4 regions of the Terrisporobacter glycolicus ATCC 14880 genome follow, and region 4 is predicted to be linked to each of the others. Evidence: riboswitches for the same ligand, from Rfam matches in the RefSeq annotation. Region 4 holds a riboswitch; each other region holds the start of a gene.

Region 1 (6,131 bases), 630 kb from region 4:
TTATTTATATCTAAACATGCACCATACGTGGAGTTAAGTACAAGTTTAAGTGATTTTTCTATAGGATTTTTTTCTCTTTTAAATTTGAATCTTGCATCTCTTATTTCTTTAAATTTGCCTGGATTTTGCACGTTTCTACTAAGAAGTCCATATTCTATCATAATAGATGGATAAAAGGAACTAACATCAGAATTTACAATGAAATTTTCACATTCATATTTTTTTCTTGCAGAATGAAGACCTCCCCATCCAAAATCTGTGTCAACTCCATATACATTGGCTCTTAAATATTTTTTAAAATCTCTATTATTATAATCTTCATACCAATGTTTTATATTATTATACTTACTAAGTTCTATAGTATTAACTATTTCAAAGTCTGCTACATCTTCTCTAGGATAGTTAGGCTTTTTAGCCCCAAGAATATATGCACTTAACTGAGCCTCCGTCTTGTTGATCATACTTTCATCTAAGTTAAAATATTCTATTAATCCCAGTTGTGCTTCATACTTATAATAGACCTCTTGAAACACTTTAAAAGTCATCCTAACATCGTGAAGACAATAAGTAGTAAGTTCTTTAATTTCTTCTTTTGTAGGATATCTATTTAAATCAAAAGAAATAGTACTTTCTCTTATATCTTCTCCCATAAACAATTCTAATTCTTTTAAGCTTCTATAACTGTCATTTAGTTCAAATATATATATGGGAATCCTATTTAAACTTCTGTCTACTGCATAAGGGGAGATATTATGTTCAATTATCTTTTCTGATATAGAACAAGGATCTGTTCCAGCAATTATTGCCTTCATTATCCATTGATCATATCCCTTTATATTATATCCTACCCAAATAGAATCTTTATTTTTATTAAAAACCCTAAGAAACTCTTCCCTATTATTGACAATAATATGTTCTTTTTTTGTTTTGTAATCTTTCATACAGCACATCCAAAATCCACCTTTGGACAATACTTCAAAATCAATAATTATACGTCTTCTCTCTTTTTTCATATGATTATTCCTTTATATTTTATAATTATTTATACTATATATTTTACCTTATATCTCTCTTTTAAAACTATTAGTTTTCTACTAAAAATAAAAACCTTAGACTGAATTTTACTTCAATCTAAGGTTTCTTATTGACATTATTTATATTTTACTACTAAAAATTATTTTTTATTAATTAATATCTTTTTCAAATTCTATTATTTTCCCAGTTACAGCGTTAACTGTTATTTCATATTCATAGTTACCTTTTCTTAATTCACCTTCATATTCTGGTGTTTTGTCATTATCTAATTCAAATTTAACTATTTTTGCTCCTGGAACTTTCTTTAACATTATTTCTTTTGCTTTAGATTCTCCTATTAATTTCTTAGAAGATGTTTTTATTTTTTCTTTTTCAAATTCTGTTATTTTTCCACTTTTAGCATTTACTGATATTTCATATTCATAGTTACCTTTTCTTAATTCACCTTCGTATTCAGCTGTATCATCTTTATCTAATTTAAATTTAACTATTTTTGCTCCTGGAACTTTCTTTAGCATTATCTCTTTTGCTTTAGCTTCTCCTATGTATTTTGAAGAAGATGTTTTTATTTTTTCCTTTTCGTAATCTGTTATTTTTCCGCTCTTAGCATTTATATCTATTTCGTACTTATAACTTCCTTTTGTTAATTCTCCTTCGTACTCTGGAGTCTTATCATTATCTAATCTAAACTTAACTATTTTTGCTCCCGGAACTTTCTTTAACATTATTTCCTTTGCTTTTGCACTTCCTATAAGTTTAGATGCTGCATCTGCCAACCCTACTTGTGATAATACTGTTGATGATGTAAGAACTACACCTAAAGCTACTGCTATCATTTTGTTTAATTTCATTGAAATCTCTCCTTTTTTATTTTTTACACTATATATACAAAGGTTAAGTTCTATTTTGGGTACCTTTTTTATAAAAAAATAAAAATTTTTTTAAAAAGTTTTTAAAAATTACAATAAAATATTGAAAACTTGCCATTTTAGCTTATTTTTTCCTTATCTGATTTATTTTTTTCATCCAAATAATCTAAGTATAATTTAGTTTCAGATATGATTATTGGAGATAGCGCAAGTAAAGCAATTAAATTTGGTAGTGCCATAAGGCCATTTACAATATCAGCTATAATCCAAACCATTTCTAATTTTAAAAATGCGCCAAGCAACACCATAAGTACAAATAAACCTCTAAACAAATTTATTTTTTTAACTCCAAATAAAAATTCAAAACATCTTTCTCCATAATAACTCCATCCAAGGATAGTTGTAAATGCAAATAAGCTTAAACTTATTGTTAGAAATATTGGACCTAAATTTGGGAGTACTGATGCAAAAGCTGATTGAGTCATTATTGCTCCATTCAAATCACTTTGCCAAACACCTGAAATTATTAAAGATACTCCTGTTAAGGTACAAATTATTATACTATCTATAAATGTTCCTGTCATTGATATTAAACCTTGCTCTGCTGGCCACTTAGTTTTTGCTGCAGCAGCTGCAATAGGGGCACTACCAAGACCTGATTCATTTGAAAATACGCCACGAGCTATACCATTTCTAATAGCCATTGACACTGTTGCTCCAATAAAACCTCCCGCAGCTGCTTGACCAGTAAAAGCACTTTTAAATATTAATACAAATGTTTCTGGTATTAATGTATAAGATTTACCTAAAATAGCAAGACATATTAATATATATGCTACTGTCATAAAAGGAACTATTTTAGTTGCCACCTTTGATATACTTTGTAGACCTCCAAATACAACTAAAGCAACACAAATTGATAATATAACTCCTGTTATTTTAGGGTCTATATTAAAAGAGCCTTGTACTGCATCTGTAATTGAATTAACTTGTGAAAATGTCCCAATACCTAAAAGCGCTACTAATATACCACTTACAGCAAAGAACGATGCTAAAGGTCTCCATTTTTCCCCCATACCATTTACTATATAGTACATTGGACCACCAGATACTTGACCATTTTTATCTTTAGTTCTAAATTTTATAGCAAGTAAACCTTCTGAATACTTAGTTGCCATTCCAAAGAAGGCAGCAAGCCACATCCAAAATAATGCGCCTGGTCCACCAGCTTTGATTGCCGTAGCGACTCCAACTATATTACCTGTTCCTATTGTTGCTGCAAGAGCTGTGCATAAAGCTCCAAAACTTGAGATGTCTCCATTACCTTCATTCTCAGCTTTAAAAATTAATTTTAATGCTTTAGGTAATCTGACAATTTGTATTAGTCCCAGTCTTACTGTAAGATAAATACCTGTACCTACTAGTAAAACTAATAATGGTGGTCCCCATATAAAGCTATCCACTTGGTTTAATAAGTTAAGAAAATCCATAAAAAACACTCCTTTTGTAATTAAATAATTTAAGTACAAAATCATATAATCATTTATGAATAAAGACAAGAATAAATTGCATCCTGCATACAGTAACAATATGCAGCTTGCTAAAAATATAATAATTTTGAATATGTATGAACTATAAAAAAATTGCTTTTTTACTCTTATAGAAATGTATTGATAATACAAGAACATATAAGTTTTTCATATATATAAAAGTATTATAATATCTTAGTAATTAAAAAATACTAAATCATAAAGATGATTTAGTATAGGATTTCATACATATTAAAGAAAAGCATAAATATGCTTTATATATATTCTCTGTCCTTTTGCCTGAGAGATTGAGCAGTTAAGCCTTGCCCCTTCGGCTCCCTTTACGGGTCTCTCCAGAGTTTCCTATTCTTTACAGTCCCACCTTTGTAAAAAGTACCTGAGAGTATGACTCCTTCGGCGTGTCCTAAGACAACTCTTCTGTAAAGCTTCATCAGATTATTGACTTGTTAACTTGTAACAATAATAGTATATTATCTTCTAATACTTGTCAAATAGATTAATTTAAATTTTCATATAAAATTATTTGATTCAAATAAAAGCATTTTTTAAAATTATCTCTCCTAATTTTTATTATAAAAATTTATTATTAAATAATTGATTTATTACATTATTTTTAATAAATAAGAAATATGGGTTAAAATAACCCATATTTCTTATTAGTTTGTTTCTATTCTTTTTTCTTTATATTTTATTGATTGAACAAATGAGTATATTATTAGCCCTTGAGCTATCATTCCACTTACTACCCATACAAAACCACCTATCATTGGTATAAGACTTAGTAATCTTATAACTAATATACCAACCAAAAGCTGTAAGTATGGATTTTTATTCTTAAGTATCAATCTTCCAATTACTATTCCCACAATCACAGGAGATAAATAAACTACTATAAAATACATAATTAATGATATTACCCCAATAGGTAAAGCTATTATACTTAAAAATAACAACAAACTAGCTATAGGCATTAATATAAATGATGCCATGCCTCCTAAAACTATTGGAAGTGGTTCTTTCAATAATAAATCACTACTTTTTATAAAGAATTTTTTAAACACAGAATACAAAAGCACCCCAAATATTAAAGATCCTAAAATCGATAGAATAGTTCCAAAACCTAAAAAAGCTTTTAGTTTACTCTCATTAGTTGAATTTTCTATCTTAGTATATTGTATGTCATTCATAGATACATTAGAGTTTACAATAGGTTCTTTAGGTGAGTATACCTTTATGTTCCCTGTAATTTCACCATTATCGGCTATAATTAACTCATTACATTTTATGTTAACATCACCATTAATTTTACCATTAATTATTATTGTGTCACCTGCGGCATAAAATCCTTCGCAATTGCCTTTAAAATTAATATTCTCACCTGATACGTAAATAGCCTTTGCAGTAGTTTTTTTACCTATGTTGATATTTTGACCAAAAGAAGTTATATTTTTTACATTTTTGCTGTTAATATTTAAAGTTTGTGCTCCACATCTTATATTGCCATTTACCTCATTACTTGTAATATCTATACTCTCAGCAAGAGCTACAACATCACCATTTACATTATCCTTTACAGTAATCTTTTTACCTGCAGAATAAATATCACCTAAGACTTCTTTTGAGATATTTATATCTTCATTTAAAGCAAAATAATTTGATGCACTATCTATATTATCTGCAAATGCATTAACTGTTAACAAAAGCATCATTAACAGCGTTAAAATAAAAACCCCTTTTTTCTTCATAATAACATCTCCCTTGATTAATTTCTTGCTACACTCTATCCATATAATCCTTGGTATCTGTTGGTAATTCTTTAATCTTAAGCTTATATTCAACTTCTTCTTTTATTATCGAATAAACAATGGCAAATAAAGGTACACCTATTATCATTCCCACTATTCCTAAGAATTTACCTGCCACAAGTATGGCAAATAATATCCAAAACGCTGATATTCCAATTGAATCTCCTAGTATTTTTGGTCCTATAATATTTCCGTCAATTTGTTGTATTATGAATACTAGTAACAAGAATACTAAGGCTTTAGTTGGAGAAACAAATAAAATTATAATAAATGATGGTATAGCTCCAATAAATGGTCCAAAGAATGGAATTATATTAGTCACACCTATTATTACAGAAATTAGTAATGTATATGGCATCTTAAATATCGAGAATACCACAAAACTTAATACTCCTATAATAGCTGAGTCAATTATTTTACCACTTAGGAATTTACCAAAAGTTTCATTACTTCTATAAGCTAATTCAAATATTCTATTTGCAGTTTTAGTGGAGAATAATGCACGCGTTATTTTTCTATTTATAGCAAAGAAGTTTTCTTTATCTATTAATAAATATACTGAAATAATAATTCCAAGAACTATATTCCATATACTTGACGCAATTGATTTTAACATATTACCTACAATAGGAATTATTTCCTTTGCAAAATCCATAACAATTTGTATGTATTTATCCATTTGTTCTTGTATTAGTGAAGCATATTCTGGGCTTACATTTGTTTCGTTTATTAAATCATTAAATAATTTAGTAACATTATCTACATATTGAGGAACCTCATTAACGAACCCCATTATACTCTCTATTAATTGAGGAACTATAAAGTGTATGAATAAGTAGCATATACCTGCTGCTGTTAAATATGTTAACAAT
Region 2 (6,131 bases), 1.5 Mb from region 4:
GTTATAGCAGCAGTTTTAGGAATATTAGTTATTGTAGGTGGTGTATCTGTATATAAATCATTAATTAATGATTATCCATACAGACTTATATATATATCAGAAGAAGGCAATAAAAAGGAAAAATCACAAGAAGAAGCAATAAATGAAGCATTGAAAGGTTCAAATGCAAAAGAGACTAACTTTGATATGCTTAAAGTAGATGACAAAGGAACTGTAGTTATCAAGCAAACAGAATATAATAAATTAGCTAAAGATAAAAGTCTTAAAGTGGTTGACCTTTCTGGTGATGAAGCCATGATTATACCTAGATATGATGGGATAAAGAATTTATCATATTTAAACAAGCAAAAAGAAGTAAAGGAATTTAAAGCAAAGGATATTGATATAAAAATAAAAGGTGTTCTTAATAAGAAAATCTTAATAACTGGACTTTTTAAGAATCAGTTTGTTGTAAGTGATAAAACTTATGAAAAATTATCTAAGGATAGTAAAATACTAAAAGTAAATGGTTATGATTATGAAAGCAATAAAAATATACAAAATAATGTGACTAGATTATTTAAAAATAAGCTATTTTCAATTAGTAATGATGACAGATTATATTACTTAATTGGAAAAGATGCTTATGCAGAATAATAGTTTTAAAATTAATTAAAGAATTAGCTGATCTATTGTAAAGATAGTAATAATACATTGATGTACTATTACTATCTTTTTTATTTAAGTGTACTAATAATGGGTATATAAAGGAAATACTATTTAAGGATATTTAATTATTGAATAAAAGGAGAAATATAATGAGCAGAAAAATAATCTTTAACTTAGCTATGAGTATAGATGGATATATAAGCGATGAAGATGGTGGATTTGATTGGATTGTGGGAGAGGATAATAATTCACTGGATACTAAAGGACAATTTGAGTTTAATAAATTTTTAGAAACTTGCGATACAATAGTGATGGGAAGAAAGTCTTATGAAGATATACCTAGAGAAACTTTTGATGAATTTTCAGATAAAAAAATTTACTTAGTTACCAATAAGAAACTTAATATAAATAAAGATAATGTGGAGATTATAAATGGAGATATTGTTGGAAAAATACTTAACCTAAAAAAAGAAGAAGGAAAGAATATATGGATATTTGGTGGTGCAATTTTAGCAGATACATTCATAAAATCTGATGTTATAGATGAGTACATAATCGGTATAATTCCTTGTATATTAGGTAAGGGAAGAAAGTTATTTTTGGAAAATAATCCAACTATAAATTTACATTTAAAAAATTATAGTTTCTCAGGTGGAATTGCAGTATTAACTTATACAAAAAGATAGAATTATATTAAAAAATGATATTTGTATAAACCTACACTAAAATGGAATAATAAATTTAAAATGAAAAATAATATTATTTATAAATATAAGGAGTATGGATATGATTTTAGATAAGGAAAAATATATAAAAGTTAGAGCAGCTCAGGCACAAGGAGCTAGAACGGTACAAGATGTTAAGGTCATGACAGATATAGTTATAGAAAATGATGAAGAATATAGAGAAATTGATAGGGTAGTACAAAATGTTTGTAAATGCCAAAATGTATCTGTAAATGAAGTTGTAGCAGCGGTTAAAAGTGGTGCACAAACAGTAGAACAAGTTATGGAAGAGACTAAAGCAGGAACTGGTTGTGGTAGATGTAAAGGAATAATAGAAAATATATTAAAAAATAAAAAATAATTGTATTAAAAAAGCCTTAGTAAATTGAAAACAATTACTAAGGCTTTTTATATGTAAAATATACATAAATTTAAAGAGTAATCTAAATTATATATTGACAATGAAAATATATATTATAAAATATAAATAGTAAAATAAATATGATCGGATGAGAATAATCTTAGACATTACTTAAATGTAAGGCCGAAGAAGCAAAAAAAAGAATTTATCTTAATCTTTTTTGAAACTGACAGGCAAAAGGAAGATTATTTGACGAAGCTTTGGAGAGAACGGATACCGTCGCCTACGTGGCTATAACCAACTGGCAAAAGGACAGAGTAATAAGATACTTAATTTTAGTATGCTTATTATTCTGTCCTTTTTTGCTTTTGAAAAATCATATTTATGTATAAATGTATATTTATAAATTTAAATAAGGGAGATATAAATTATTATGAGAATGATGTTAGTAGGATCAGGAGCAGTAGGAGAATCAATACTAAAAATACTGCAAAGTAGAGAAAATTATAGAGAATGGTTAGAATTTGTTTTAGTTGCGGATTATAATTTAGATAGAGCTAAAGAAGTAATAGAAAATTTAAAGGAAAAAGAAAATTATAAGGCAGTTCAAGTTGATGCTAAAAATAAAAATGAGATGATTGAATTAATTAAAGAGTATAATATAGATTTTGTAATGGATTCTGCGGCTCCATTTGTAAGTAATCAAATATTTGATGCTGCTTATGAGGGTGGAGCAAGTTATGGTAGTATGGGAACATGGTCAGTACCTATGGATAATCCTAAATTTGGTATAGGAATAGAAAATAGCTATATAGAGCCTATGACCAAGTACAACTTTGATAGGCATGAAAACTGGAAGAATAAAAATCAAATGGCTTGTATATGCATGGGTATAGACCCAGGTGTAGTAAATGTATTTGCAAAATATGCTGCAGAGTATGAATTTGATGAACTACATGAAGTGCATGTAAAAGATGGTGGAAACTTAGAAATACCAGGTGCCAAAGAAAATGATATAACTTTTGGATTTAATGTATGGACTATTTTAGATGAAGTTATGAATCCTAATGTGGAGTATAATAAAGACAAGGGTGGATTTATAGTGGAAGATGCTTTTAGTGGAGAAGAAACATTTATAATGCCTGAAGGTGTTGGAGAAAATAATTTGATAAAAGTAGAACATGAAGAAGTAGTTACTATGCAAAGATATTTAGGTAAATATGGTCTTAAAAAAGCTACTTTTAAAATAGCTTTAGACCCATCTTTAGTAAATGCTTTAAAAGTAATAGATTCATTAGGTCTTAGAAGTATACACCCTGTTGATGTGGGTGGAGTAAAAGTAGTGCCAAGGGATGTAGTTGCAGCATGTGCTCCGCAACCAAAAGAGATAGGTGATGAAATGATAGGCATGATGCTTGTTGGAGTTCATTGTATAGGTATAAAAGATGGAAAGAAAAAAGAAATTTTTATATATCAACCATTTGAAAATAAACAATCAATAAAAGATTGGGGCATGCAAGCAGTAGTAGCTCAAACAGGATTTGGTGCAGCTCTTACTATAGAACTTATTGCTAGGGGAATATGGAAGGGAGAAGGAGTATTTTCACCAGAGTATTTTAATCCAATTCCATACTTAGATTTAATGAAAGAAACAGGATTTAGATACGAAATAATAAATATGTAAATTAAAAAACTACAGTTTCTCATGTTAATATATATCAATAAAATTTATATTTACTCAAACTTTATAGAAAATATCAATTTCAATAAATATTTTTTATATGTTACTCTTATAATTGAATTAAGTTAAATTAAGACAAAAGAGGAGAGAAAATGAGTATAAAAATCGATATTATTTCAGGATTTTTAGGTGCTGGAAAAACAACTTTTTTAAATGAGTTTGTTAAAAATACAGATGAAAAAATTGCTATTATTGAGAATGAATTTGGGGATATGTCTATAGATAGTGATTTAATAAAGGGAGATTTTATAATAAAAGAATTACCATCAGGATGTATATGTTGCAGTTTAATAGGTAACTTTAAAGAAGCAATATTATCCCTAATTGAAGAAACTAGTTTAGATAGAATTATAATAGAACCTTCTGGAGTTGCCATGTTATCAGACATAATTAAACTGTGCCAAGATATATGTAAGTATTCAAAGAAAGAAATGATAATCAATAATGTAATAACAATAGTAGATTTATGCAATTTTTATGAGTATGAAGATAATTTTGGAGATTTTTATTTAAATCAAATTAAAAATGCAAACATTATACTACTTAGTCATTTTGAAGGAGTGAACAAAAATGAGCTTGAACCTATTATATGGAAACTTAGTGACTATAATGAGCAAGCCTATATAATAGAAGAAGATTGGTATTTAAAAAGAGAATTAAACTTAAAACATTATATTGAAGCTTTAGAAATAAATAGAGTTGTTATAAAAGAAAATTTAAATGATACAACTAGAATTAAGAAGTTATTGAAATCTACTACAATAGATAAACCTAAGGTTTTTACAGAAGAAGAATTAAAAGAAGTATTAGAATTACTAAATGATAAAAAACAGGGATATGTATTAAGGGGAAAAGGAATAATTCAAATTGAAAATGGTAAAACTGTTCATTTTGACTTTACTCCAAGGAATTATTCTTATGAATATATGAATAAAATATGTAAGACCAAAGTAGTCATAATAGGACTGCTATTAAATACAAAATTATTAAAAGAATTATTTTTAAATGAGAATTAAAATAATTATAAAAAATAAGGAGCTGTGGTACAAGTATTAAAAGTTGTTGTACTACAGCCCTTTTTAGGATTATTATTTATTTAAATCAGCTAAGTCTTTTGCTATATTAGCAGCAACTTTAGCATTGTTGTAAACAAGTTCTATATTAGAGGCAAGAGATTTTCCTTCAGTTATAGTTTTTACTTTATCTAATAAGAAAGGTGTAACTTGCTTTCCACCTATATGTTTCTCTTCAGCTTCTTTTAAAGCAGATTCTATGGCATTAGTTATGGTATCATAATCCATTTCAAATTCTTTAGGTATTGGATTAGCTATAACCATACCGCCTTTTAGATTTAAGTCCCACTTAGCTTTTAAAGCTTCAGCTACTTCCACAGAAGAGTCTACTCTGTAGTCAACACCAAATCCTGATTTTCTAGTGTAGAAAGCAGGCATTTCTTCAGTTCCAAACCCTACTACTGGAACACCGTGAGTTTCTAAGTATTCTAAAGTTAAACCAATATCTAATATAGACTTAGCTCCAGCACATATAACAGCAACATTAGTATTAGCTAATTCTTCTAAGTCAGCAGATATATCCATAGTAGTTTCGCCACCTCTATGAACTCCACCTATTCCACCAGTAGCAAACACTTTAACACCAGCAAGATCTGCAAGTATCATAGTAGTAGCAACAGTAGTAGCTCCAGTTAATTTTTTAGATATTATAAATGGTAAGTCTCTTCTAGAAGCTTTAACTACATTTTTGCTTGTAGCTAATAATTCTATTTCTTCTTTAGTTAAACCAACTTTTAAAACTCCATCTAGTATAGCTATAGTTGCAGGAACTGCACCATTTTCTCTTATTATATTTTCAACAGTACTAGCCATTTCAACGTTTTGTGGGTATGGCATACCATGAGATATTATTGTAGATTCTAAAGCAACAACTGGTCTTCCTTCCTTAACGGCTGCTTCAACTTCTGGATGTATTTGTAAATATTTTTTTAACATTATATTAACTCCTTTATTGTTTTATTTATTAAATCCTCGCTTAAATTAGGATTGATTGTATCTTTATGAGATAGTGCTAAAATTGATGCTCCAACAGAGAACTTTGCAGTTTGCTCTATATCAAGATCATTCATAAACCCATAAACTATACCGGACATAAAAGCATCTCCAGCTCCAGTGGCATTTATTATATCAATTTTTATACCAGGTATGTGAAGTGTTTTTTCTTTGTTAGCACAATACACACCATCACTACTTAGTGTTATAAATACACTTTTAACACCTTTTTCTATAAAGTATTCACAAGATTTTTTAGCATTATCTAAATTTTCTATTTTAATTCCAGATAATGTTTCTGCTTCATATTTGTTTAATTTGATTCCTTCGAACCTATTAAGTATATCTTTTATTTTTATACATTTAGAAGTAGAAACAGTATCTACGAAAATTGGTAAATGACTGTGATTTCTTGTGATAAAATCTATAGTTTCCTTAGATAAATTAGTATCTAAAACTATGGCCTTGGAGTCATCTATTGATTTATGTTTTGAATGAATGAAAGTTTCATCCAGTTTTTCAATGATGTCCATATGACTTATGGCAAGTTGCATATCTTTTGAGTGGTTTAATATAGAAACATAAATTGA
Region 3 (6,131 bases), 130 kb from region 4:
TTAATAGTTATAGTTTTAGCTTATGCTGTGATTTTATATTACAAAAGATATAATATACCATTTCCAATTGCCATATTTGCTACAGTAATTATGGTTATAATAGGAACAATGCTATTGTTTAAAGGATTTTTCACCTTTTTAGTGTCAAAATTAATTAATAATAAAAACTTCTTATATAAAAATACTAATGTATTAAGTTACAATAATATAATTTTTAGAATAAGAGATAATAATAAAGTTCTAGGTCAAATTGCAGTATTAATAACTTGTTGCTTAACTTGTGTAATAGTATCTATTGCCACTAGGACTGTTTTTACTGAAGGTAAAGAATCTGAATATCCATACAGTATAACCTATGAAGGAAATTTAGATAATAAGGTTGTTCAAGAAGCTTTAAACAAAAGTGATGAGAAGGTTGATTTTAAACTACAAACTGAGCTTATGTATATTGATATTACTGAAAATGGTAAAAAAGAATCACCGTTTATGTTTGCAGGTAATATGGATTTTATAAAATATTCAGATATAAAAAAAATATGTGAGTATAGAGACCTGGATAATGAGAATAAATTTTTAAATACACAGATAAAAGATAATGAAGCAATATTAATAATTCCTAAAAACTTAATAAATGCCTTTGACTTTAAAGTGGATTTTGATTTAGGTAATAAAAATATTAAAATAATTGACTATTATGCAATGAATTTATTTGGATTTTTTAGAGGTAATCTTCCATCTGTTATTGTAAACGATAGTACATTTAATTCTTTAAAAAAAGACTTAAATAAAGATACAGAAAATATATCTTGTATCACCTTAGAAAACTTTGATAATAGTGCCAATATAGTGAAAGATATAAAGAAAAACAGTAATATGAAACCTTATAGTGTAGATAATTTCAATGAAGATAGGTATAATTTTATAAATGCAATTTACTTTATAGGTCTATTTATGTCATTGGTATTTATAATATCTGTAGGAAGTATTATGTACTTTAAATGTATTTCTGATGCAAGTAAAGATAAGCCAAGATTTGATACATTGAGAAAAATCGGAACAAATCAAGAATATATTAATAAATCTATTTATAAACAAGTGGGAATATTTTTCTTATTTCCAGCTATAGTAGCTATTGTTCATAGCGCAGTAGCTAGTTATGCAGTAACAAATTTGTTTAACCAAGATGGAAGATTCTCTACAATATTAACCACTGGCATTTTCTCAGTAATTTATTTTATTTATTACTTACTAACTTCAAAAAAATATATATCTTTAACAAAATAATGAATTAAGCCGTATTTTATTTAATTAGACTAGATGAAATATGGCTTATATTATATTGTGAAACTTTATATTATGTTTTAATGCCACAGAATAATCCATTAACTTTTATTGCATATAAAGTAAAATAATTAATGAAATATATTATTAGACTCTATTGTAAGAATATATTAATAATAGTAAAATAAAAATACTTATTAAAAAATATTTAAGGAGAGAAAATTATGGCTGAAGATAATAGGTTCATATATTGCTCAAAATGTGGGAAAAAAAGTTCAAAAGATGCTAAGTTTTGTACAAATTGTGGAAATAAATTAATAACAATAGAGGATAGTATAAAAAGTACTACTGAAAATATTAAAGATGCTATAAAAAATAATGAAACATATAGAAGTTTTACAGATAATAATTATGATGAAAATTATAGAGCTGACTTTGATAATAGAGATATGGTTAAATTTATACAAACGAAAGAAGAATATTATATACCTAAATTTAAGGAAATCCAAGAGATATATAAATCTACTAGTTGGAACTGGGCTGCATTTTTCTTCAATTCATGGTGGTTTTTATATAGAAAAATGTATGTTATAGGTTTTGGACTTATTGTAGCAGATATATTAATTGGATTGCTGATGCCAACTGTATCATTAATTGCAAGTATAGCCATAGCAGTGATTTCAGGATTATATGGAAATATAGCTTATTTAAAACATATACAAAAGCAATTAAATTCTTTCACTAATATGGGAGAGGATATAAAGCAAAGATTAATATTAAATAAAGGTGGAGTTAATATAGCAATACCAATAATATTAGCTATAATTACCATAGTTTTTTTATTATTGATAGGTGCATTAGGAACATTTTTATTTATGTTCTCTTCTCCATATTATTACTAAAATTATATAATTTAATAATAATTAAGACACATAAACATTTATGTTTATGTGTCTTTTTTTATTTACATAGAATTATTTATTGGATTTACTGTAAAAAGGTTAATAATCTAATTATTTTAAAAACCTTTGTGCTACAATTTAATTAAGTTATTTAAATTTAATAGATAGGCTAATCAATAGATGATAATAAAAATATATATAAAGAATTTATCATTTTTGATAACTCCACACATGAATCACTTATTTATGTGCTAACCAAATTTAGGAGGAAATTTATGAATAAAAAATTTAATGTTAAAAGACTAGTTCAGACTAGTTTATTAGTTGCATTACAAATAATATTAACTAGATTTTGCTCTATACAAACGCCTATAGTTAGAATAGGATTCGGTTTTTTACCGGTGGCTATAATTGCTATTATGTACGGACCAATATGGTCTGGTGTTGCAAATGGTATAGCAGATATTATAGGTGTAGTACTATTTCCAACAGGAGCTTTTTTCCCAGGATTTACACTTACGGCCATATTGTCGGGAATAGTATATGGAGTATTTTTACATAATAAGGCAGTTACGTGGACAAGAATAATAGGAACTGTTTTAGTTATAGATATAATTTTAAATTTAGGTCTTGATACTTATTGGTTATCTATTTTAATGGGTAAAGGATTTATAGGATTATTACCAACGCGTTTACTTAAAGAAGCTATTATGATACCGTTAAAAGTTATAACAATAGGTATTGTTTGGAAAAAATTTATAGTGAAATTACCTAAATTTTCACAAGCTATATAAGAAAAATGATTTGTATAAGATTTAACCACTGCGAATTTAGATTAAAAATAATAGTTGTTTAGCAATTCATATCAGAACTATAATGGCTAATATTGGGGTAAGTTTTTGATTTTTATTAAGTAACTTTAATGTATGATAAAAGCGATTATAATTTTTATAAGCACTTTTGTATATTTATTACATCTAATTATCTAATGATTTTGAATTGTCGAAAAAATCAGAAAAAATATATAAGAAAATGAACAAAAACAGTTGAAAAATATTATGAACTCACATACAATGATTTTAGAATTAAATAAATCCAAATGATATTTACGAGAGACGTTTTTACTTAGGTAAAAAGGCCGAAGAAGCAATCTGAAAATTGCCATTAAATTTTCAGAGAAACTTTCAGGCAAGAATATCGTAAATTGATGGAACTCTGGAAAGACTTTGCTCATTAAGAGTGAAAGTCACCGACGAAGAAAATGAGATTATCTCGCTAAAACTTTCAGGTAAATGAACAGAGGATATGTGGCTACTACTTGTAGTGTCTGCATATCCTCTTTTTTATGTTTATATAAAAAATGTGATGGGGGAGTAGGAGAATGATAGAATGTATGGAGTTAAAAAGAACTAAGTTATTTTCTACACATGAAAAATTAAATGCAAAAATGTTTGAATTTGCAGGATGGGAAATGCCATTAGAGTATGCAAGTGCAACTAAAGAACATGACTATGTAAGAAGAAGTGCTGGGCTATTTGATGTTTCTCACATGGGAGAAGTTGAAGTCAAGGGAAAAGAAGCATTTAATTTTATACAGTATTTAATTACAAATGACATTACAAACCTGAAAGCAGAAGAGATTATATACTCACCAATGTGTTATGAAAATGGAATGGCAGTAGATGATTTGTTAGTTTATATGATAGAAGAAGAAAATTATTTACTAGTAATTAATGCTGGTAATATAGATAAAGATTATGAATGGATTAAAAATCAAAGTGAAGAATTTGATGTAAATATAAGTAACGTATCTAATTATGTTTCTCAATTGGCAATACAAGGTCCAAAAGCTGAAGAAATATTATCTAAGTTAGTAAATATAAATTTAAATGATATAGAATTTTATAAATTCAAAAATAATATAGAGGTTTGTGGAGAAAAATGTATAGTTTCAAGAACAGGTTATACTGGTGAAGACGGATTTGAAATATACTGCGATGAAAATGTAGTAGAGAAAATATGGAATGATATTTTGGAAGTAGGAAAAGATAGCATAACACCAGCAGGTCTTGGGGCTAGAGATACTTTAAGAGCAGAGGTGAATTTACCTCTTTATGGCCATGAAATAAGTGAAGAAATATCTCCTCTAGAAGGTGGGTTAGGAATATTTGTTAAACTGAATAAAGAAAATTTTATAGGTAAAGAAGCTTTAATTGGTTTAAAGTCACAGGAAACTCAAAGAAAATTAGTTGCTTTTGAAATGCAAGGAAAAGGTATGATAAGAAGTGGCTATGAAGTAGAAGTAGATGATAAAGTTATAGGATTTGTTACTACTGGACTTAAATCTCCTACTTTAGACAAATTTATAGGAATGGCAATTATAGATAGTAATTATGCCAAAGTTGGAAATGAAATAGGAGTAAGAGTAAGAAAAAAACTTGTAAGTGCAGTAATAGTAAAAAGACCTTTTTATAAAAAACAATATAAAAAATCTGAAATAATAAAGGAAGAATATAAGCAATATTCATATATACCAGCGACTCATGAAGATGAAGAAAAAATGCTTAAAGCATGTAAAGTAAATACAATAGACGATCTATTCTCAGACATACCTGACAGTTTAAAATTAAAAAGAGATTTACAGTTAGAAGAATCAAAATCAGAATTAGAAGTTAGTCAAATAGTAAAAAACATAGCAGATAAAAATATAAGTACAGAAGAATTAACTTGCTTTTTAGGAGCAGGGGCTTATGATCATTATGTTCCTTCGATCATAAAACATATTACATCAAGAAGTGAATTTTACACAGCATATACACCATATCAAGCAGAAATAAGCCAAGGAACATTACAAAGTATATTTGAATTCCAATCAATGATAGCAGAAATAACAAAAATGGATATAGCAAATGCATCTATGTATGATGGTGCAACAGCAGCAGTGGAAGGATGCTTATTAGCAGTTTCAAAAACTAGACGTAAAAAAGTAGTAGTAGGAAAAACTGTTCATCCAGAAACAAGAAAAATATTAAAAACTTATTTACAATTTAATAATTGTGAAGTTGTGGAAGTTGATTATGATAGGGAGTTAGGTATGACGGATTTAAATAGATTGAATGAAGTAGTAGACGAGAACACTGCTTGTGTACTACTTCAAAACCCAAACTTTTTTGGTGTTATAGAAGACGTTGATGAAGTGGGTCAAATAGCTCATGGCAAAAAAGCTATGTATGTATTAAGTGTAAATCCAATAACTTTGAGTGTACTAAAGTCTCCAGGAGAAGTAGGAGCAGATGTAGCTGTGGGAGATGCTCAGCCTTTAGGAAATGCATTAAACTATGGCGGACCATATGTAGGATTCTTAGCTATAAAATCAGGTTTAATAAGAAAAATGCCTGGTAGAGTAGTTGGTCAAACAGTAGATAGAGATGGAAATAGATGTTACTGTTTAACTCTTCAAACCAGAGAACAACATGTTAGACGTGAAAAAGCAACTTCAAATATATGCTCTAACCAAGGTTTGTGTGCATTAAACTCAGCAATTTATATGGCAACTATGGGTAAAAAAGGCTATGAGGAAGTAGCAATGCAAAATATACAAAAATCACATCATGCATATAAGAAAATAAGTAAAGGCGGAAAATTCCAGATACTATTTAAAGGAAAATTCTTCAATGAATTTGTGATGAAATCACCAATTGAAATAAAGGAACTAAATAAAAAATTGTTAGAGAATAATATACTTGGAGGATATGATTTAGGCAAAGATTATCCAGAATTGGCAGATTGCACTATGATTTGTGTAACTGAAAAAAGAAGTGCAGATGAAATAGATAAATTAATGAGAATTATGGAGGGAATGTAAAATGAAAGAATATAATAGCTTATTAATTGAAATTTCCAAGGAAGGAAGAAAAGCTTATTCTCTTCCAAAACTAGACGTAGAAC
Region 4 (6,131 bases):
ATATTTTCATCAGTTACTATATAACCTTTTTCCATAGTTAATACATCTTTAAACATATCTGTTTTTGGAACATATCCAACGAATCCGAATAATCCAAATGTCATATCTTCTTCGTCAGCTTCTATAGTTGTTAATTCACCTGTTTTCACATTTTCAACAACCATAGTACTTAATATTCCATCTCCTGATACCTCTTTAACTACTGTATCCCACATGAACTTCATCTTAGGATTTTTAAATGCTTTATCTTGTATAGATTTAGCAGCTCTAAGTTCATCTCTTCTGTGTATTAATGTTACACTTCTTCCGAACTTAGTTAAAAACATTGCTTCTTCAACTGCTGTGTCTCCACCACCAACTACATATATATCGAAATCTTCGAAGAAAGATCCGTCACATGTAGCACAGTATGATACACCCTTACCTATATATTCTCTTTCATTTGCACAACCTATTGGTCTTGATGAAGCACCTGTAGCTATTATTACAGCTTTGGCTTGGTAAGTACCTTTTTTACCTTTTAACTCTTTTACAGAACCGTCTAAATTAACTGATTCTATATCATCAATAGCAAATTCAGCGCCAAAGTGTAATACTTGCTTATGCATTCTTTCTACTAATGATGGTCCTGATTCTCCTTCTAAGCATCCTGGGTAGTTTTCTACTTCAGAAGTTAGAGCTATTTGACCACCTTCTTTTTTCTTTTCTAATACTAACGTGCTTAGTCTTGCTCTTCCTGCATATAATGCAGCTGAAAGTCCTGCTGGACCTCCTCCTATGACTACAACATCATATATTTTACTCATTATATTCCCTCCAAAAGGCTAGTAAATATATCTTGATTCTTATTCAAATACAGTTTGGTCTTCAACTTCAGTTTGTAAAGCTTTTAATGCTTTTGTAACTAACTCTCTTCTTATTTTCTTTTCCTCTTCTAATGATAATGCTGGGTTTCCAAGAGGATGAGGTATAGCTATAGTTGGTACTATTCTGTTAGCTCCAACTGTTAAAGAAATAGGAACTACTGTACACATGTGTACTACTGGTATTCCATCTCTTTCTATTTCTTTTACCATCGTTGCACCGCAACGAGTACAAGTACCTCACGTAGAAGTTAAGATTACAGCATTAACACCATCTGCAACTAATTCTTTTGCTATTTCAGCAGCATACTTCTTAGCATTTGCAACTGCAGTTCCGTTACCAACAGTTGTGTAGAAGTACTGATGTAAACTTCCTATTACACCTTGCTCTTCAAATTCTCTAAGTACATCTACTGGTAAAACTCTATCTGGCTCTTCATTTGCATAAACTGGATCATATCCACCATGAGCAGTTTCATGATCAGCACTGCTTAAATGCTTGAATGATCCTATATCATATTTACCATATTTAGAAGCACTTGAAGATTCTATATGATCTGGATTTCCTTTTGGAACTATACCTCCAGAAGTAACTAAAGCTATTTTAGCACTACTTAAATCAACAACGGCTTTATTTGGTTCTACCCTATCGAAATCAGGCATTGGATACTCAGTAGTAAACTCTTCACCTTTTAATTTCTTAATTAGCATATCTACAGCTCTCTTAGATCCTCTTTCACTATCAAAGAAGTTCTTTCTTACACCATTTGGCATATATCCTTCTTCTTTTGATGATCCTATTGGCTCTTTTTTACCTAATTTAAGTGCAAGAGGTGCCATAACTTTAACAGCGTCTCTCATACCCACTGCAGAGTTTCTAGTTGGTACCATGTAAACTTTTTGTTTAAACATGTCAGCACCTGGGTTTTCTATATACATACCTGTTAAAGATGGTATTCCTAACTCATCTTGTACAGCTGTAGCTATAGTACCACATGCAACACCATATCTACCTGCATTAAATGCTGGTCCAGCTATAAATATATCTGGGTTATATTGTTTAACCATTTCTAAAACTTCTTTTTTAGCTTCTTCTAAGTTTTCATTGAAATAAGAGTCACCGCATATTACTGTAGCTACTATTTCAGCTTCTCCTTTAAATGCTGCATTGAAAGCAGCGCCTGGCCCTACTATACCTTCTCTTACTTCAGGCTTAACATGAGCCATTTCTTCTCCACCTATTTGTGCGAAAAATTGATTTATATATTGAACAACTTTTATCATCTTCAAACCCCCCTCTCACTATCTTGCACTTAATTTATTAAATCCAAGTTCATTAGTAGCCCCAGTTATTACTTGAAGCTCTGCAACTATTGATCCATCTGGTTGTAAACTTCCATCAAATCCACCAGCTATAACATCTGCAACTTCTGGATATCCTATTACTTTATCCATTGGAGGAAGAGTAACAACCTCATTTGCATTGCCTCCTGTTACAACTGCATTTGCTAAAGGATCTGCGTCTGCTAATGATTGAGATTTTCCATCTCTACCAGCATACTCATCAGTAACTATAACTGTTTTTATTCCTTTTTCCTCTATCTTCTTACAGTTCATTATTAAGTCTGTGTCTGGGTTACCAAATCCTTCTTGAGTTATGACTACACCATCAACACCTAAGAACTCTGCTAATTTGGCACTCCAGTTAGAAGATCTCTCTTTATCAGCAAGATAAACGTTTTCATTAGTAAGGATTACCCCTACAAAGTTTAATTCTTTACCATGCTTTTCAAATAAATCATGTATAACTGGGTTATTTAAGTGATGATAAGTTGTGTTTTTGTCACATGCAGAAACACAGTTACCACTTACTACTGCACCATCCATTATTTCAGTTGGATTTATTAAAGTAGATATAGTTTTCTTAGCATCTACTCCATAAACATAAGTGTCATGTAATAATCCTTGAGTTTGAAGCATATACACATAAGCTACTCTTGGTAGTTCTGGGTATTTTTTGTATCCTTCTATTATTGAATCTGTTTCATAAACTTCTACTTCATCTGGAGTTATATCTTTAGCTAACTCTCCTAAGTATATAGCTGCTTTATATCCAGCGTATCTTATAGCTTCTTCGTGATTATGTTGTTTTAAACCGTCTACTGGTTCACAAACTACTACTAAGTTATTTAACCCTGAGAAAGGTGTGTATTTAGAACCTTCACCACTCATATCTATTATTCCTTCTTGGAAACCTACTATTTTCCCCGTTGTTACTACAGCAGAACCTTTAAGTACATTCGTTTTTCCCGAGCCCACTGTTGTTACCTTATTTATCATACCTGGGAATATTCCTCCCGGTCCTTCAACTTTAACTCTTGGCTCTATAACGTCTTTAACTGGCATAATACGAATACTATCACCTGGTTTTGCTATTTCTAAATCTACTGATTTGATATTCTCATCTTCCATTAATAAGTCAATTAACTCTTGCTTATTAACATAAATTACTCCATCTTCCACTTTTGAAACATCAGAAAAACATATGTCTTTAACTTTTACATATCCTAATTCTAATTTCAAAAAAATCACCTCCAAAAATTTTATTTACTTTACAAAAATTTTATTTACTTGAACTAGGTATTTATTTAAAAGCACAATAAGCGCTATTAAAACATATTACTATTTCTATGGAATAATAAATTCTGCTAAATATGCTCTATTTACTTAAGAGCATTTTCAATTATTGATAAATCTACAACTTTAAAATCATCCATTATTCTATCGGTTAATTCAACAGTATAATCTTTATCTTTTTTAAATTTGTCATATGTTAAAATTGCATTTTCAATAATTGTTAAAGATTTGTAATCTAGGGATTCTTTATAATCAGATATTAGGACTGATTTATATGGAGTTTCATTTGGTTTTATGCTACTAGACAGAGGGTGAGTTAAAAGTATATGTCCTTCATGAACTCTATCTCTTACATAAAGTAAGATTTCTTTAAAAGAACATTCCTTATAATAAATCTTATAATCACTTTTGTATTTTTCATATACTTTATTGTTGTTAGTTATTATCATTTTATATCCCCCAGAACAGTTCTATTTTTTTGCAATAAAATAGCAGAAAGCCCCTAGCTTTCTGCTCTGTATTTAACCTGAGAGTTTTCCTCTATTCGCATAGAGTTGCCCCTTCGGTGCATATATTTATTGATTAAACTTAATGATGTCTTGCTTTCCAGAGTTAAGTCGTACTACGGTCCTTTTGCCTGAGATCATCACCAATATTCGCTTAATATTGGCTTATTCCTTCGGCGCTTTTTAAAAGTCTCTCCCGTAATAGTCATCCTTAATATAATAATTGTATTATTCTAATTATTCTGCAATATAATAATCGTCTTATTATTCATTCACTTAAAGTTTCTATTCATTTATAATTTTTTTCTATTTTAATTAGATTATAATTAATTATATCTATAATAAGCAACAAGTTTTTTTATATTTTTCAATATTTTTATTTTTTTCTATATTTATTAATTTATATGTTGATAATTACTATTTATAACCCTTTATTTTTAACTTTTAGTACTTACAAAATTGCTATCTTAATTAGTGGTCATTTCATTAACTATATAATCTATGTCAAGTACCATTTCTATCATTCCTATTTGATCATCATATACATTAGATTCAAATTCTTCTATTGCTGGACCAGGTATACCATCTCTGTTACCAATTATGATGACTTTCTTTTTTCTAATATACTCATTAGAAATACCTGCTTATCTAAATTTTATTTTTATATATTTACATTGAGCATAAAATATTGCTCAATGTAAACATAATTTAAATTTTATTCGAATACAGTTTGATCTTCTATTTCAGTTTGTAATGCTTTAAAAGCTTTTGTTATAAGATTTCTTCTTATTTTCTTTTCTTCCTCCAATGGTAGTGCTGGATTTCCAAGTGGATGAGGTATAGCTATAGCTGGAACTATTCTATTAGCACCAACTGTTAAAGAAATAGGGACTACTGTACAAATGTGTACTACTGGTATTCCCGCTCTTTCTATTTCTTTTACCATCGTTGCACCGCAACGAGTACAAGTACCTCACGTAGAAGTTAAGATAACAGCATCCACACCATCAGCCTTCAATTCTTCTGCATATTTTGCAGCAAATCCTTTTGCATTAGCAACTGAAGTTCCGTTTCCTACTGTTGAATAATAATATCTATTAAGCTCTCTTATTACACCTTGTTCTTCAAATTCTCTCATTATATCTACTGGTAAAACTCTGTTAGGATCATCATTTGCATAAACTGGATCATATCCACCATGAGCAGTTTGATGATCTGCACTACTTAATACTTTGAATCCATCCAAATCATATTTACCATATTTAGATGCACTTGAAGATTCTATATGGTCTGGATTTCCTTTTGGAACTATACCTCCAGAAGTAACAAGAGCTATTTTAGCCTTTGATAAATCTTTAATTGCTGGATTTGGAGCTACCCTATCAAAATCAGGCATTGGGTATTCAGTTGTAAATTCTTCACCTTTTAATTTCTTAATTAACATATCTACAGCTCTCTTAGACCCTCTTTCACTATCAAAGAAGTTCTTTCTTACACCATTTGGCATATAACCTTCTTCAATAGATGCACCTATTTCTTCGCCTTTTGCAAGTTTAAGAGCAAGAGGTGCCATAACTTTTACAGCATCTCTCATACCTACTGCAGAATTTTTAGTTGCTACCATGTAAACTTTGTCTTTGAACATGTCAGCACCTGGGTTTTCTACGTACATACCAGTTAATGAAGGTATTCCTAATTCTTCTTTAACAGCAGTAGCTATTGCTCCACAAGCAACACCATATCTACCTGCGTTAAAAGCTGGTCCTGCTATAAATACATCCGGATTATACCCCTTAACCATATCTAATACTACTTTCTTAGCTTCTTCTAAATTTTCATTAAAATAAGAGTCTCCACATATTACTGTAGCTACTATTTCAGCTTCTCCTTTAAACGCCACATTAAAAGCAGCACCTGGCCCTACTATACCCCCTCTCGCTTCAGGTTTAACATGAGCCATTTCTTCCCCACCTATTTGTGCGAAAAATTGATTTATATATTGAACAACTTTTATCATCTTCAAACCCCCCTCTCACTATCTTGCACTTAATTTATTAAAACCTATTTCATTTGTAGATCCTGTAATAACTTGAAGTTCTGCAACTATTGAACCATCTGGTTTTAA

Evidence for each region. Region 4 has a riboswitch for glycine ahead of TEGL_RS03775 (GrdX family protein). Riboswitches for the same ligand answer to the same signal wherever they lie in the genome.
Region 1: another riboswitch for glycine. It lies ahead of TEGL_RS06755 (alanine/glycine:cation symporter family protein); the one in region 4 lies ahead of TEGL_RS03775 (GrdX family protein).
Region 2: another riboswitch for glycine. It lies ahead of TEGL_RS11255 (saccharopine dehydrogenase family protein); the one in region 4 lies ahead of TEGL_RS03775 (GrdX family protein).
Region 3: another riboswitch for glycine. It lies ahead of gcvPA (aminomethyl-transferring glycine dehydrogenase subunit GcvPA); the one in region 4 lies ahead of TEGL_RS03775 (GrdX family protein).

What each region holds. Positions count from the first base shown of each region.
Region 1 covers NZ_CP117523.1:1,365,407-1,371,537, reverse strand. Annotated here, with positions in the region: gene TEGL_RS06765 (DNA polymerase) at 1-1,013, opposite strand, end outside; gene TEGL_RS06760 (PepSY domain-containing protein) at 1,185-1,886, opposite strand; gene TEGL_RS06755 (alanine/glycine:cation symporter family protein) at 2,024-3,394, opposite strand; glycine riboswitch at 3,712-3,800, opposite strand; gene TEGL_RS06750 (hypothetical protein) at 4,111-5,199, opposite strand; gene TEGL_RS06745 (AI-2E family transporter) at 5,228-6,131, opposite strand, start outside.
Region 2 covers NZ_CP117523.1:2,276,031-2,282,161, reverse strand. Annotated here, with positions in the region: gene TEGL_RS11270 (hypothetical protein) at 1-636, shown strand, start outside; gene TEGL_RS11265 (dihydrofolate reductase family protein) at 798-1,334, shown strand; gene TEGL_RS11260 ((2Fe-2S)-binding protein) at 1,435-1,734, shown strand; glycine riboswitch at 1,883-1,989, shown strand; gene TEGL_RS11255 (saccharopine dehydrogenase family protein) at 2,168-3,418, shown strand; gene TEGL_RS11250 (GTP-binding protein) at 3,568-4,491, shown strand; gene TEGL_RS11245 (pseudouridine-5'-phosphate glycosidase) at 4,564-5,484, opposite strand; gene TEGL_RS11240 (PfkB family carbohydrate kinase) at 5,484-6,131, opposite strand, start outside.
Region 3 covers NZ_CP117523.1:602,731-608,861, forward strand. Annotated here, with positions in the region: gene TEGL_RS03120 (FtsX-like permease family protein) at 1-1,284, shown strand, start outside; gene TEGL_RS03125 (DUF2628 domain-containing protein) at 1,506-2,183, shown strand; gene TEGL_RS03130 (folate family ECF transporter S component) at 2,459-2,977, shown strand; glycine riboswitch at 3,283-3,393, shown strand; gene gcvPA (aminomethyl-transferring glycine dehydrogenase subunit GcvPA) at 3,565-6,048, shown strand; gene gcvPB (aminomethyl-transferring glycine dehydrogenase subunit GcvPB) at 6,050-6,131, shown strand, end outside.
Region 4 covers NZ_CP117523.1:734,102-740,232, reverse strand. Annotated here, with positions in the region: gene trxB (thioredoxin-disulfide reductase) at 1-806, opposite strand, end outside; gene grdB (glycine reductase complex selenoprotein B) at 846-2,153, opposite strand; gene TEGL_RS03780 (glycine/sarcosine/betaine reductase component B subunit) at 2,166-3,446, opposite strand; gene TEGL_RS03775 (GrdX family protein) at 3,587-3,949, opposite strand; glycine riboswitch at 4,116-4,215, opposite strand; gene TEGL_RS03770 (hypothetical protein) at 4,474-4,629, opposite strand; gene grdB (glycine reductase complex selenoprotein B) at 4,722-6,029, opposite strand; gene TEGL_RS03760 (glycine/sarcosine/betaine reductase component B subunit) at 6,042-6,131, opposite strand, start outside.